One region of the Levilactobacillus muriae genome, then DNA from elsewhere that is predicted to be linked to it. Evidence: riboswitches for the same ligand, from Rfam matches in the RefSeq annotation. Region 1 holds a riboswitch; the other holds the start of a gene.
What was found. Region 1 has a riboswitch for thiamine pyrophosphate ahead of ACKTSF_RS10805 (ECF transporter S component). Riboswitches for the same ligand answer to the same signal wherever they lie in the genome.
Positions count from the first base shown of each region.

Region 1 (7,739 bases):
GCGGCTTGGTGGTCAACGTGAACCAGCCACCCATGTAGACGTAGACGAACATCCGTGTGAAAATCACGATGAGAAAGTGCGTGGAAGCATCCCCGCGAAGCATCAGCGACCAAACGAGGGCGCTGGCGAAGAATAGCGGCACAATCGTCAATAAGAAGAGTCGGCGCCAGGGTACCTGATTGATCAGCATGAGCAGGAGGCTTACAACAATCAGAACAACGTTGACTGTCCACACCTGAACGAAGGAAACTTCTAGTGCAATCAGGACGATCAACGCCAACTTTAGTGAGGGGTTCATGCACTCACCCCCTGATAGGTCAGCTGTTTATCGGCCAATTGTAAGTGCAGATCGACCAAGTCATCCAGCCCACTGAGTTGATGACTGATCAAAATCAGGGTGAGGCCGAGGTCGCGTTGAACCGTGGTCAAGATGGTCATGACTGTTTGAATTGAGGCGTAGTCCAAGCCTTTCAAAGGTTCATCGAGCAACAGAACGTCCGGTGCCATCATGAGCATGCACAGAAGCTGCAACTTTTTCTGCTGGCCGCTACTCAGAGAATAGAGTACCTGATTGTCGCGACCCTCTAGACTGAGATCGCGCAGTAGGGAGTGGATCCGTGATGACGTGAAGTAGGTGCTATTGCCGTATTTCTGTGAAAGGGCCAGTTCCTCGGCGACGGTGACGTTGAGAAATTGCGCGGTGGCTGACTGAAACATCAGAGCAACTTGCCGAGCGTAGTGCCGTTTCCGGATTTTCTTGATGTCAGTGTCGCGGTAAGCAATGTGGCCCTGATAGTGTCCCAAACGCACGAGAGCCTTGAACAGCGTAGATTTACCACTACCGTTGGGTCCGGTGATTAGTGTCGTCCGGTGCGCGTAAAAGGTTAAATCTTGGGGCGTCAGGAGCTGGCGGTCACTGTGAGCTAAGCCCAGTTGGCTGCCATGCAGGCAGATTGTGAGTTGTTCAGTTGGCAACTGGACGTGTGACAGTCGCAGCTGTTGTGGCGTAAAGGCTGCAAAGCGTTGCTGGGTCTCATCCGCTGAGAGCAACTCGAGTTGACCATCGGCCAAGACGGCGAGGTGGTCGACCCACTGCTGATAGCCGCTGAGATCGTGATCGGCCAGGACAATTGTCTTGCCACGGTCGGTGCAGAGCGCCACCAATTTTTCCAACAGGATCAGGCGAGTTGGTGGATCAATACTGGCAAATGGTTCATCTAAAAGAATGACATCGCTGTTCATAGCAACGATGATGGCCAGTGCCACCTTCTGTTGCTCACCACCGGAGAGTTGCATGAGCTTGCGAAATTTTAAGTCTAGAATTCCCACGAAGGTCAGGGCGGCATCGCTGCGTTGCGCAATCTGTTCGGCCGGTACCTGTTGATTTTCAAGGGCAAAGCGCAGCTCGTTCTGGACGGTATCCATGGTGAACTGCGTACTGGGCTCCTGAAAGAGCATGGCGACGGTGGCGGCCCGCTGCGTCGGTGCGACAGCGCTGAGTGGGTGGCCATTAAAGGTAATGGCAGTGTCGGCGTTGGGCAGCAGTCCGGCAATCAACTTGAGTAGCGTGGATTTGCCGCCGCCGGATACGCCGGTCAGTAGTGAAAATTTACCAGCGGGAAAGGTGCCAGAAAGGTGATTCAGCACCGGCTGATCTTGCTTCGGATAGGTGTAAGTGAGTGATTGTACCGTGACGGTAGCCAAATAAATTCCCCCAATACTACTTGTCATACTTGAAAATGAGCTGCTGATTATAAGTTGAAAATTAATGTCTGTGGTGAAGCTGGAAGGGCCAGTTGAACACGGCCCTTCCAAGCTTTAAATAGTCTATGTGATTGTATCGTAGGACACAGTTGACTTGAATAAGGGATGGCAAAGTCTTGCTTTTCATTGCACAAATCACAGTGTCAGGTAAGGCGGCAACTGAGATTTAGGCCTTCAAGACGTGGGCACGGACCAGGAGATTGTTGATCAGCTTGGTCAGCACGCCACCGAAGATGAAGACGGACAGCAACCGCACGCAGAACAGGAGTAACAGGAATGGCAGGTGGTAAGCCGCATACCCGTTACGAATCAGGTCCCACGCAAAGGTAACAATGGTCGTGGTCAACGTGCTCATGGCCAACGTGAACCAGCCGTAACGTTTGTAGCCGGTGAAGATGAAACCGAGTTCGGAACCAAAACCTTGGAGTACACCTGAAATTAACGTGCTAGCTCCCCAGATGCCGCCAAGGAACATTTCCACCACGGCACCCAGCAGTTCGCCCAAGGTTGCCGCACCGGGAATCCGAATGACAAAACCAGCGAGAGGACCCGCCATTACCCAGATACCCAACAACAGTTCATTTGCTAGAGGTTGTAACCCAAATGGCGCTAAAGCCGCCGCTAAAATCGTGTAGACCGGACCAATTGCCCAGAAGATAACACCCATAAAAATTGCAATAATCGTCACTAAAATAATATCTCTAATATGCCAACGTTTCATAAACATCCGCCTCCTAAAATTTAGACGCTGAGGGGCCACCAATGCTAAAAAAATCCCCACTAAGTGCATTAGTGGGGTCATTGATAGCTATTGATTACGCGTTCCCTTCGCTGGTATTAGCCAGAGCAGGTTCAATGGGTTTGATCTCAGCCGCGATGGCACCCCAGTCGTATTTGATTAATCTTAGCTTAACGAGTTTATCCGGGAATTGCAACCACAGCCGGTAAAAATCGTTTCTATGGCATGAGCTGTTCAGCGGCGAAATTATTTTTACAACTACGTTACAGTCGCGCCACTATCCCCAAAAGTGCTTTTGGTTGCTGGGGAAGAGTGCTATTCTAATCGTTAGTTGTCTTAATTATTGTCGGATTGGAAGGATTCAAGTTATGCGTAAAGGATATATGAAACGCGGTCTCATCGCTTTTACCGTTGCCATTACGGTGGGCGGTGTGGTCGGTCCGGTTGTGTCGGTGAATGCTGCGACGGGGTATAAGACCGTTAATACGAAATCAATTAAGAAGACGGCCTATCACAAAAAGAGTACTAAAGGGGCCATCTTTAACAAGAAGCACACCCGTAAGGTTATTAACCTAACTGCGCACCCCCACACCACGTGGTATGCCACGAAGCAGGCGACGATGAAGCACGGGAAGACTAGGGGTGTTTACCTCTACATCAAGAATAGCCAAAACAGCGTCAAGGGTTGGATCTGGCGGGGTTACCTAAAGGCGGGCAAAGCACCGTTCGTCTTGACCAAGGCCAAGGCCGCCGTTGCCATGGACGCAAAGACGGGGAAGGTCGTTTGGGCTAAGCATGCTAACACGGCACGCCCAATCGCCTCGGTTTCTAAACTGATGACGTTGTACCTGACGCTGAAGAAAATTGATGGCAAGTCGCGTAACTGGAATCATAAAATCAAGATTACCAGTCGTGGGCTGGTTTCGATGAGTCGTAGCGCCGACTATGGGGGCTTTCACTTTAAGCTGAACCACAAGTACACGGTACGCCAGCTCTACTACGCGGCGTTCCTGGATTCCTCTAACAATTCGGCTATTGCGTTGGGGCAATGGGTCGGCGGTAGTAACGGTAAGTTCATTCGGAAAATGAATGCGCAGGCCAAAGCGTGGAAGATGGGGAAAGCCCACTTCGTTTCAGCATCAGGGTTGGAAAATAGTGACCTGCGACAGTACGGTTACGCGTATGGCAAGGCTAACGCCAACGAGGTTTCGGCCAAGGACGTGGCCTTGATTGCCCGGTACTTGATCACCAAATATCCACGAGTCTTGAAGGATGGTAAGATTGGTTCAATAACGATTAACGGACAGGTTTGTCATAACTATAACAACCTGCTGAAGGGACGAAAATATTACAGGGCCTCTTTGAAAGTTGACGGCTTAAAGACGGGGTACACGCCGTTAGCTGGCTATTGTTTCGTCGGCACCGGTCAAAAGTCTGGGAAGCACCGGGTGATCACGGTTGTCTTACACGATGAGAATGAGTTCACGGAAACTAGGTCACTCATGAACCACGCTTATGGTATGAGTCGCATGAATAATTAGATGATAGGCTGACCTAGAAAATTTAAACCAATAAGGGTCGAAAGTGTTCAGTGGGAATCGGTGGATCCTGGCTGAATACTTTTTGCCTTACCAAGATGTCTAAAGGCCAGTCGGTCGACGAGGGTAGTAATGGTACTCCCCCCAACGATGAAGCCAGCAATTAGTTCAGCCGGCAAGCGATGGATTACGGTAAAATTACGGTCTCAACAACTAGGTTACAAAGTCGTGTAAACCCTTGTCGAAGGTCCATTTACCATGGTAGGCTGACTGTTAGAGTTTCGGAAACGTTTAGAAAAGGGGAATACATACCAATGAGAATGACAAAGTTCAAAGGGTTCATGCTGGCCCTGTTGTTTACGGTGACATTAGGGGCCACCGCAAGTGTTCAGGTGACCGCTAATGCTGCCACCTACACCACAGTGTCAACGAAGAAAGTCACGAAGGCCGCATATCACAAGAAGAGTACGTCGGGTGCCATTTATAATAAGGCACATAACAAACGGATTGCGACGATGAAGGGCTATCCCAATACGACCTGGTATGTGACGCAACAGGCCACACTCAAGCATAGCAATACCAAGGGAATCTATTATTATGTTGCGAACAAGAGTGGTTCCGTTAAGGGCTGGATCTGGCATGGTTACCTGACGAAAGGAACAGCACCTTTTGGACTGAAGTACGCGAAGAATGCCGTGGCTTTGGACTATACGACGGGTAAAGCTGTTTGGTCCAAGAGTGCCAACACGGCACGCCCAATCGCTTCCGTTTCCAAGCTGATGACGTTGTACCTGGTCTTGGACAAGGTCAACAATGGATCTGGCAAGTGGACCGATATCGTGAAGACCAGCAACAGTGGGTTAGTGGCGATGGGAAATAGTGCAAGTTGTGGGGGCTTCAAGTTCTATAGCAACCACAAGTATACGGTCAAGGAATTATATGACGCCGCACTGTTGGATTCGTCTAATAACGCTGCTATTGCTTTGGGCCAATGGGTCTCTGGTAGCAATGCCAAATTCATCAAGAAGATGAATGCCCAAGCACAGTCCTGGAACTTGGACAAGGCTAGCTTTGTGTCCGCCTCTGGCTTAGAGAACAGTGATTTAAAGGCATTTGGCTACAACTACGGATCAGCCAACGCCAATATGGTTTCTGCCAAAGATGTCGCACTGATTGCGCAGCATCTCATCAAGGATTACCCACGTGTCTTAACGGATGGGTCAGTGGGTTCCAAGACGGTCAACGGGCAATTGTGCTATAACTACAACAACATGTTAAAGGGCCGTAAGTATTATCAAGCGAGCCTGAACGTGGACGGCTTGAAGACTGGTTACACGCCATTAGCTGGTTACTGCTTTGTTGGAACGGGTCAAAAAGCCGGCAAGCATCGGGTGATCACGGTTGTTCTGCACGATGAGAACGAATTTACGGAAACCCAGTCATTGATGAACTACGCTTATAGCTTAGGTATGAATGCTTAATTTTTAAATTTTTTCCGATTGCTCTGGAGAATTCCAGAGCAATCTTTTTTTATTGGGCGACTAAAGGTTGAAAGCCCCAATTCACCAAGAAAGGTCCCAGCTATTAGTTGGAAATTGCCACCTGCGGCTGCCAGAGATTCCGGCTGCTGTGGGGACCGCCTGCGGCCTGAGAAGCGGTCCTCCGGCTCGGTTTGAAGCCTGACATAAACCGTCAGTCTCCAAACGCGTCCCACGCTGTAATCTGGTTCCCAGCTAACACCGTCGACACAGCTACCTACATCTCTGGCCGCCTCCGGTTACGATTTGTTCTTTAATCTGAGATCGCGGTGGCAATCGCCGAATTGGCAACGTTAATCCACGATAATTGGTCACTGTTTACGTAGGCGTGAGTGAGTCAAATTTAGGCTCCGTATCGTTGTTGCAACAGTCATAATGAGTGTTTTGGACCTTTCAACCTTCAGTTAGACAACTATCGTGAGATCCGATAGTCATTTTGACAGATGAATCACTACCGAAATGAATGCCGAATTAAGCCATTTAGCCTGTCGGTATGCCTGCTATGACGGTGTTTGATTTATGATTTTATTTATAAGCGAAATGCGTTGTGCTGGGCAGTTCGGCCAGGTATGATGGGGGTATGTTATCTCGAGAAAGGATGGGAATGGATGCGACCAAAGGTTATCGCAACGGATTTAGATGGCACGTTTTTAGACGAAAGTGGTCACTACGATCAGCATCGATTTGATGCCCAACTGGCAGCACTAGCTCGCCGAGAAATGCGGTTTGTGGTCACGACGGGAGATCCATTAGATCACGTTCAGGCGTTATTTGCACCGCTGGTCAACCGTGCGGCATTGACCTATATCGTTGAAGATGGGGCGTTAACGGTGACTGGGACTGGTGAGCAACTGCAGTCTCAGGCCATTGCGGCTCAGGACTGGCGAGCCGCAGTGGCCTGGTTGAAGACGGCACCGGTCATGGCCGACTGTTTTGTTATCGTGTGTGGTCGTGATCGGGCGTACACCGAATTGCCGGCGACGAGTCAACGATTCCACGAGTCCCAGGTCTTTTATCCCAGCCTGACGAGCGTCACAGATTTGGTTCAAGTGACAGATGCCATGCTGAAGATTGACGTGACGTGGTTCAAGACAGATGTTGTTGCACAAGTGACCGCTTTTAATCAACACTTTCAGAATCACCTGGTGGGAACCAGTAGCGGTTTGGGTGGCATGAATGTGACGTTACCCCTGGTCAGTAAGGCCGCAGCATTATTGGCATTAGGCCAAATATTGGGCGTGCTGCCAGAGCAAATGGCGGCGTTTGGCGATTCGGGAAACGACCATGCCATGCTGGAAGTGGTGGGACAAGGATTCGCCGTGGCAAATGCCGATCCGGCTATTCTCACGGGAAGTATTCATCGCTTACCCACGACGAATCAGAACGGTGCCGTGAGTCATCAAATTGACCAGTGGCTAGTTTAGGCGACCGCCAGACTAACTGAGTGTCGTCCGTGTTAAGACTGCCACCAATTGCCGTACAATCAATAGTATTGAGGGGGTGGTCCTAATGGCTGGACGGACCGGTAGAGTTGGTCGTGACCTCATTGGATTTGAAATTAAATTTCGACGTAACCGGCAGATCAGTGCCATTTACCGGGCACTGCGACTGATCTTTCCCGTGATCTTAGTGGGAACGTTAGCTGACTTTATCAATCAGACCTGGTTACAGCACAGTGGGTATTATTACCAAACGCTTCACGTGGCGAAGTGGGCGTTTCAACTGAAACTTTTCCGCCAATATCTGGGACTTCTGAGTGCGGGAACGTTAGGCTTAGCCGCAATTTTAATGGCCTTTGCGGTGAGCTTTTATCTGGTTGCGCCCACTACACCATTGATTGCCGATCGATTGATGGCCGGGGTAATCGCCATTATTGCCTTGAAGTCGCTGAACGTGAATCGCCAATCTGTGTTGAACACCCACTCAGTGCAGTGGCTCTCCACAAATCTTGGCCTCTCTGGCATCTTAGTTGGCGTCTTGGTTGGTTTGCTGGTAGGCAATGGGTATCGGTGGCTGATCAACCATCAGGATCCAGAGCACAAGCACCTAGAACAGACGGTGGGTGTCGTCAGTCTCTGGCTAATTGTGCTGACGGGACTCGGATTTATCTGGGTCAGCACCCAGACGGTCAGTTTAAATGCAGCTTTGTTAGCATTGGCA
Region 1 covers NZ_BAAFRU010000015.1:48,427-56,165, reverse strand. Annotated here, with positions in the region: gene ACKTSF_RS10815 (energy-coupling factor transporter transmembrane component T family protein) at 1-298, opposite strand, end outside; gene ACKTSF_RS10810 (ABC transporter ATP-binding protein) at 295-1,731, opposite strand; gene ACKTSF_RS10805 (ECF transporter S component) at 1,931-2,485, opposite strand; TPP riboswitch at 2,570-2,661, opposite strand; gene ACKTSF_RS10800 (D-alanyl-D-alanine carboxypeptidase family protein) at 2,872-4,044, shown strand; gene ACKTSF_RS10795 (serine hydrolase) at 4,356-5,522, shown strand; gene ACKTSF_RS10790 (HAD-IIB family hydrolase) at 6,188-7,003, shown strand; gene ACKTSF_RS10785 (PTS transporter subunit EIIC) at 7,089-7,739, shown strand, end outside.

Region 2 (7,739 bases), on a different contig from region 1:
GACCAATCAGTTCGTGGTCGTGTTTGGCCTGCAGGTCAAGGGCCAGCTTGGCCTGTACCGGATTCTCACCAATCCCTACAGTCGTGTAGAGTCCCAGCTCCCGGCGAATGCGAAGTTGAATCCGCCGTGCCACGATCTCGGGGGTCGGTCCAAACAACCGCCAGGACTTGGTCATATCCAGGATAGATTCATCAATCGAGTATGGAAAGAGGTCGTTATCGGCCACATACTCCCGGAAAATTTTATTGATTTTCAAATTCTCCTGAATATACAGGTTCATCCGTGGCGGCACGACCAGAATTCGGGGGTCATCGGGCACCTCATATTGGCGTGAAACGTTGCTGATGCCGAAGAGTTTCTTAGCCATAGGCGAAGCAGCCAACACCAAGCCACTTCCCGTATTGTCGGCCTCAGACATCACCACAATCACCGAACGCAATGGATTCAGTCCTCGCGCAGCGCTCTCGACACTGGCATAGAAGGACTTATTGTCAATCATAAAAAACAAGCCATGTGGTTCATTCTGATAATCCATCACCGCAACCCCCTCTGCTGATGTTTTTATTATACGAACATTTGTTCGGCAATGCAAGCTTGATTTTAAAAAAATTAAGTCTTCTACCTAAGGGTTGAAAGATCTAAAATACCCATTATGATTGTTGCAACAACGATAGTGATCCTAACATTAGGTAGCGTCGTCTAAACCAGCCGACTTACCGTTCGCTAAATTCAGGCTGGAACGCTGTGGGCAGGACGCTGTCAGCCTGAGAAGCGATAAGGGGAATTTTCTGATAGTCGATGCCTATTCTAATTGTCCAACTTCAAAACCAATCTCACTATTTTCCGGTATACTTAGTGTACGGTTTAAACGCAAAAATGTGTTATTTAGTAAACTAGTTCACCTAACAAATCGCCATCTACCAACATTAGTTATGTCAATTAACCCCTTATATGACAAATTAATAAAGTTCGCCATTTAGGTAGCTTTTCTTAAATATCCGTGTTATTATGTACTTGTGAAGTTAGCCCTAGTCAACTAGCTTCCTCAACTTTAAATGCGAAATCAGCCTTACCGTCACTTAAACGCGGTTAGACTGATTTTGTTTTTTATGGCTAAATTTATGTCTTTTGACGATGTTACATCATCAATAAATCGTTACAAACCGGTCGGAAGCGTTTTCACAAGCCACTGACTGGCCACATTAAACTATTAAATAAGCTGCTGACGCAGGTGGGTGTTCCCTCGCTGTGTCAGCAGCTTTTGTGATTCTTCGATATTAGACTTTTAATAGCTCTACACTGCCGCAAAAGCCATCCGCATGGCTGTGGTATCCGCTTCTGGGTCGCTACTCTGCGTCAACAACGTAATCACTGCAACCCCGGCCGCACCAGTACCCGCGATGGCCGGTAAGCTTGCCACCGTCACACCGCCAATCGCGACGATGGGTACGGTCGCCTGTTCAACGAGTGCCTTCAAACCACTCACGCCCATGACGGGATCAGCATCGTCCTTAGACGTTGTCGGGTAGATTGGGCCACTTCCAATGTAGGAAATACCCTTGATCTGATTTGCCTTGGCCACCTGTTCCGCAGTGTTGCAGGACAAGCCCACGAACATATCGCGATCAGCGACCACGTTAAGGACCTTTGTGATCTTTTCGTCACTCTGACCGACGTGAATGCCATCAGCCTGTAGCAACACTGCCAAGTCCACATCGTCATCCACGATAAACGGCACACTGGCCTCGTGACACTGATCGCGCAAATCGCTGCCCAATGTCACCCGCTGTTCGGGTGTTAATTGGCTAGTGCCCTTGTCTCTGAACTGAAACGCGGTAATACCGGCCTTTAACATGGTCGCCAATACATCTCGCAAGTCCTGACCGGGAACATCTTGGCTCCCCGCTACAAAGTATGCCCGTAATAGACCGGGCTCAAAAGTTACTGACATTAGTGCGCACCTCCCTGGCCGTAAGCCCAATGATTCAGCGGGCCGTGGCCGTTTCCAACTGCAATGGGATTGGCAATGGCTGCCGTCACGTAGTCCTTACCAATGCGAATGGCCGACTCGAAGTCCTGGCCCTTCGCCAATTCTGCTGTGATACATGATGATAACGTATCCCCCGTGCCATGAGTTCGCACGGTGTCAACGCGCGGTGCCGACAGCCAGAATGACCGGCCGTCCGCTAACAAGACAAAGTCGCTGGCCTTGTCCGGCGTCGCCTCGTGACCCCCTTTGATGATCACGTTCTTGGCGCCCAAGTCCTGTAAGACGACTGCAGCCGACTCCATGTCCTTGGCATCGGTGATCGTAACGTTAGTCAGTCGCTCAGCCTCAGGTAAATTAGGGGTTAACACGTCAGCCAACGGGACCAATTCATCCCGCACCGTTGCCACGGCATCGTCAGCCAGCAACGCAGCCCCACCCTTGGCAATCATTACCGGATCCACTGTAAGTGGGCCAAAATCAACTTTCTTCAAATTCTCTACCACACCGTGGACGTGTTCCGCATCCGCTAGCATCCCCGTCTTGCAAGCCCGAATTTTAAAATCAGCTGCCAACGAGGCAAATTGTTCATCGACCAGTTTCTGTGGTAAGGCCATGAAGTCCTGAACGCCCAACGTGTTCTGCGCGGTGACTGCGACAACCACCGCCGTCCCAAAGACATTACGTTCCTGCATCGTCTTCAAGTCGGCCATGACCCCGGCGCCGCCACCGCTATCAGTCCCCGCGATCGTTAACGTTTGTGGAAATTCATTTGCCATCCTTACTCATCCCTTCTCTACTGATAGACCGCGATTGCATTGATCTGAGCAGTCGTCGTCAATTGTAAGCCGTCCATTAACTGGACGCTGAAGCTGCCAGCACCGAGGTTCGGCGTGGCCTGCGCCACCCGTTCACCGATTGCCGCAAAGACCAGACAAGCTGTCTGGGCCGCTTCAAAATAATCCGTTTCAACGGCGCAAAATGCCGCCACGATACTTGATAACATGTCACCCGACCCAACGTGGACCTGGAATAGCGGTGTGCCATTCATCACCTTGACGACTCGGGTGCCATCAGTGATGACATCAGTCGGTCCGGATAAGATAACAACACAGTTTAATTTTTGGGCACACGCCTGGGCAATCGCAACTAGGTCGCCGGTCCCCTCACCGGCATCGATGCCCTTCGCTTGCCAATCCACATCGGCCAATGCCGCAATTTCGCCAGCATTTCCGCGGATCACATCCGGGTGAAAATGGGTTAGGAGGTCGGTCGCAACCGTCTTACGGTAGGCCACTGCCCCAACAGCCACGGGATCGATCACTAGCGGCTTATGTTGCTGGTTAGCGACCTCGCCGACCTTGCGAATCTGGACAACCTGCGTCTGGGTAAATGCGCCCAGGTTGAGGCACACGGCGCTGGATAAGCCGACCATTTCCTCGGCCTCAGCGACTTCCTCGGACATGATGGGTGACGCACCCAACGCGTTGAGCCCATTTGCCACATCCTGGACCGTGACAAAGTTGGAGATGTTAAAGACGATTGGGTTCTGGTGGCGCAAGGTATCTAACAAGTCTACTTTCATTTTTCTTCCCCCTTAGGAATATCCGATGCATTCGCTCAGTCTGTTTTAGGGTAGAGCACCAACCTCGCCTTACCGGGCGGTCAAAATAGACTGGTTCGCGGTGGGCGGACGCCCGGAGCCACAGAGCGGTCTCCGAGCTTGGATTTAAGCCGCTGAGAATCGCGTCTCAAATCCACCAATATTCTAAGTGGTAAACCACTAAGAATATTCCCACAGCTGAGTCTATTTTAACCGCCCTCACGACTAATATTGGAAGCTCCTAAACCAAGACTGCTCCCCCAAAACACACTAATTTCTAATACATCGCTTTCACTGCAACTGAAACTTCACACTTACTCTTTACCAAAATGTCATAGCAACTCGATTAAGCTACCATTATTTACCAACCCTACACTAAAGTCATGTTCCCCAACGTTTCGCGTGTCTTGACCGATCAGATTGGCTATTCATCCAACATTACAACGCCCAAGTCAATTGCCCTGAATGAATTCAGAGGCTTGTCGCTCACGTGTCTGGCGACACAGTAGTCCAACATGCCTATTAGACACTCCTACTCGTAGTGGCAACATCGTCGGGTAATTGACGGCTACCCGTTTAACTACCAGGTTTACCCGGTAGTTGTTAGCTTTTGAATCTTGGGTCGTTTGACACCGCTCAACCATTCATGTCCAAGCATCTCAATATTCATTGCGCCCAATCGATCATCATTGCAACGATACTGGCACTGCACACACCAATACTCGTGCGTGTCATGATGGCGATTAGTCTTCACAATCAGCCCACACTTTGGACAGCGTTGCGAGGTATATGCTGGTGATACCTTCACGACGGCACTCTGAACCGCTTGCGCTTTATACGTTAGGAATGCTTCCAGTTGGAAAAAAGCCCAAGAACGATGGCTGTTACGTGAGGATTTTGGTAAGTCTTCGGTATTGAAGGTCACGTTGGTTAAGTCTTCCAAAACAAAAACCGTATGTGAACCGTATAATGCAACGAGTGTCTTAGCCAACCGATGATTCACATCGGCCATCCAGCGGTTCTCTCGTTGGGCCAGTTGCTTCAGCTTCTTCTTGGCTGACTTGGACCCTTTACTTTGGAGACGGCGCCGATTCTCCAAGAACTTCTTCCGCCGAAGTAGGATCTTCTGACCATCGAAAAAAGTAGTCTTTCCCAGATGGTCATATGCGGTGGCCAAGAAGCGCACGCCACGGTCAATACCGACAATCTGAGGACTATTTCCTTTGTCAAAATCAGTGATATCCTTAGTGATGCCAATATGTAGGAACCATTTTCCTTGGTTGTGGACCAGTTTGCCAGTCCCTAACTTCCAGTCGCCCTGAAAGTAGTCTTCAAAACCTTTATTGGTAAAAGCTAGCTTCGTTCGCTTCCCAAGAGTGGTGATGGAGATCTGGGTCATGCCATTGACGAAAGAATAATTACTCTGACGAACCAAATCGGCTTGAGGCCGGCGAAAATAAATCGGTTTTTCCAGCCACGTCAAGTCTCGCGGAATTTGAATCCACTTATTATCGGTTGCCTTGTAGCGATAAGCATGTTGTTTCATTTGTTCCTGAACCGTCTTGTAACGAGCGACAACCGTGCGAAAGACCGATTGCACCATTTGACTATTGAGCGCCGATTCTTGTCTAAACTTTTTATACAGATGGTTATTTATTTTCAACCAACTCAGTGGAAAGTCGTGGTCAAAGACCCACTGGCTGACAATGTTCGCTAATCGCTGATATTCTTGGGTCATAGCTAGAAATTCACCGGCTTGAATCGTGTCTAGATAGAGTCGCAACTTAATCGTACGTCCTAGTTTAACCATCGGCTACCTCCCCTGTAGGTTGGACTTAGTATACCATATCCGGTAGTCCAATAGGGGAACGTATGTTTAAGGAGGGTTTAAGTTCTGACATTCATCCAGCGATTGAAATCGTGGGTTTTCTGCCTTAGTTTTAATAAAAACGGGCCGCTAGCTCACAAAGTTAGTGAACTGGCGGCCCGTTGCCGTGCCACGACACATTCCCTTCGCAAGTTTGAGCTTGACAGGTTCCAAGGGATTGCGGAGTTCGCCGCATCTCAGCCCGTCGTGGACACCCCTAGTGTACTGGTTAATTTAAGCATAACAGGTTTTACCGCCACGTCAACGGTTCTCGCGTTACCGGGTAATCTGTTCAGCCGCTTTACCAATGACTTGCCACATGCGGTCAATCATCTTATCGGACAGGAAACGCCGCACCCACAAGATTTGACTCCCCGCGCCCGCCGAGTAACGGGTCTTGGGCCGCCGAGACAGTGCCGCCTTGTCCACCAACCGGGCAACGACCTTGGGCTTACTGGAGAACTTCTTGACAGCCTTTAGAATCGCCGCTGCTCGGCCAGCATCCTTCTCATACGGGCCATTCGCGGACAGTTCCTGCAAATGGTCAGCCGCAATATCTGCCCATTCTGATTGGATTGCTCCCGGTTCAATCACCGCCACGTGGATGCCCTGAGGGTCGAGTTCCAAGCGTAGCGCATCTGATAGCCCTTCCAAGGCAAATTTAGAGGCCACATACCACGCGCCAAAGGGCTGGGCCACCTTGCCATCGACCGATGTCACGTTGATGATCCGACCGGCGTGCTGTTGGCGCATCATGGGCAGAACCGACTGAATCAGCCGTGCCGCCCCAAAGAGGTTCACGTTGAATTGGTCCTCTGCCTGTGCCATGGGAACGTCTTCGACCGCACCCATCAAGCCATACCCGGCATTGTTGACCAAGATATCCACCCGACCAGTCTCGTTGACGATCCGGTCGACCGCGCTTTCCACGCTAGCCGGATCGGTAATATCAAGTGCCAGCGTCGTGATGCCTAGGTCGTCGAGATCATTCATCCGGCCGACCCGCCGCGCCCCGGCGTACACCGTAACCCCGTTTCGATGTAAACTCCGTGCAATCGCATTGCCAATTCCTGACGATGCACCTGTAACCAACGCAACTTTTCGATGTGCCATATATTTTCCTCCTAATTTGACGAACCAACTAATTGTTTACGTTCATTATAGAACTCTCGGTAGGCCCAGTAACAGGCCAATACCGAGCCAATACTCGTCGCCGACATTAACATGAAGGTGACCATGATCTGATACTTAATTGCTCGAACCGGGTCCACACCAGCAAAAATCACCCCGGACATCATTCCCGGCAGACTCACAATCCCCACGGTCTTGGCGGAGTCGATGGTTGGCTGCATGCCCGTCTTGATACTGGCCCGGATCATGTCGCGAGAAGCGTCCTTCGTCGCTTAGAGAATTGGTGCCTTTGAAACTCGGTTCTCAGAGGTTCAAAGCAAGCTTCGAGACCGCCCTTTGGCTCGGAGCGTCCGCCCGCAGCGCCACAGCCAATTTGCGACCCGCGATAAGGCGCAATCAACCGCCGGTGTGAGCGATAAACGCATATAAGCTTATTGTACCCAAACGGGGCCACCTTGCCTATGGAAACGGCTTCAATTTGGTAAAAAAAGCTCACGGCCCCGGTATGCTCTAAAGTTTGGTATACTATTCAAGACCGTAACTGTTCGGAATTAAGAATTTAACTTAACTAACGTCAACCTAGTAGGAGAAAATATGCCAAATTATGAGTCAAAGAATCACCGCGGCTATAACGACCGCAATGACCGCAATGACCGCAACGACCGGCGCCAACACGGTGCTGGAAACCATTACCAGCCCAACACTAACCACCGGCCAACGAACCGGCGACCACGCCAAGAAACGCCCCAAATTCAAGTCGAAGTTGGCCAGCGTTTCCCACTAACCATCAAGCGCATGGGCATCAACGGTGAAGGTATCGGCTACTACAAGCGGATGGCCGTGTTCATCCCCGGTGCCTTAACGGATGAAGAAGTCGTTGCCGAGGTCACCAGTGTGGCAACGCGTTACCTGCGGGCCAAGATTCACCGCGTCCGTAAGACCAGTCCTCACCGCGTGGAACCCCGCGACAGCTACGCCGATCAAGTCGGTGGTTTTGAGCTGGAACATTTAGACTATCCTGGTCAATTGGCCTTCAAGCGAGATGTCGTTGCCCAATCTCTCGAACGCTACAAGCCCGAGGGCTACCGCCACTACGATTTACGACCAACCTTGGGGATGGACGACCCTTACGGCTACCGGAACAAGGCCCA
Region 2 covers NZ_BAAFRU010000019.1:21,452-29,190, reverse strand. Annotated here, with positions in the region: gene ACKTSF_RS11845 (Y-family DNA polymerase) at 1-535, opposite strand, end outside; gene thiE (thiamine phosphate synthase) at 1,295-1,951, opposite strand; gene thiD (bifunctional hydroxymethylpyrimidine kinase/phosphomethylpyrimidine kinase) at 1,951-2,766, opposite strand; gene thiM (hydroxyethylthiazole kinase) at 2,784-3,572, opposite strand; gene ACKTSF_RS11825 (RNA-guided endonuclease InsQ/TnpB family protein) at 4,180-5,400, opposite strand; TPP riboswitch at 5,581-5,686, opposite strand; gene ACKTSF_RS11820 (oxidoreductase) at 5,734-6,570, opposite strand; partial or broken gene ACKTSF_RS11815 (ABC transporter permease) at 6,582-6,848, opposite strand; gene rlmD (23S rRNA (uracil(1939)-C(5))-methyltransferase RlmD) at 7,183-7,739, shown strand, end outside.
Region 2: linked by a shared signal. The riboswitch ahead of ACKTSF_RS11825 (RNA-guided endonuclease InsQ/TnpB family protein) and the one ahead of ACKTSF_RS10805 (ECF transporter S component) in region 1 are both predicted to bind thiamine pyrophosphate.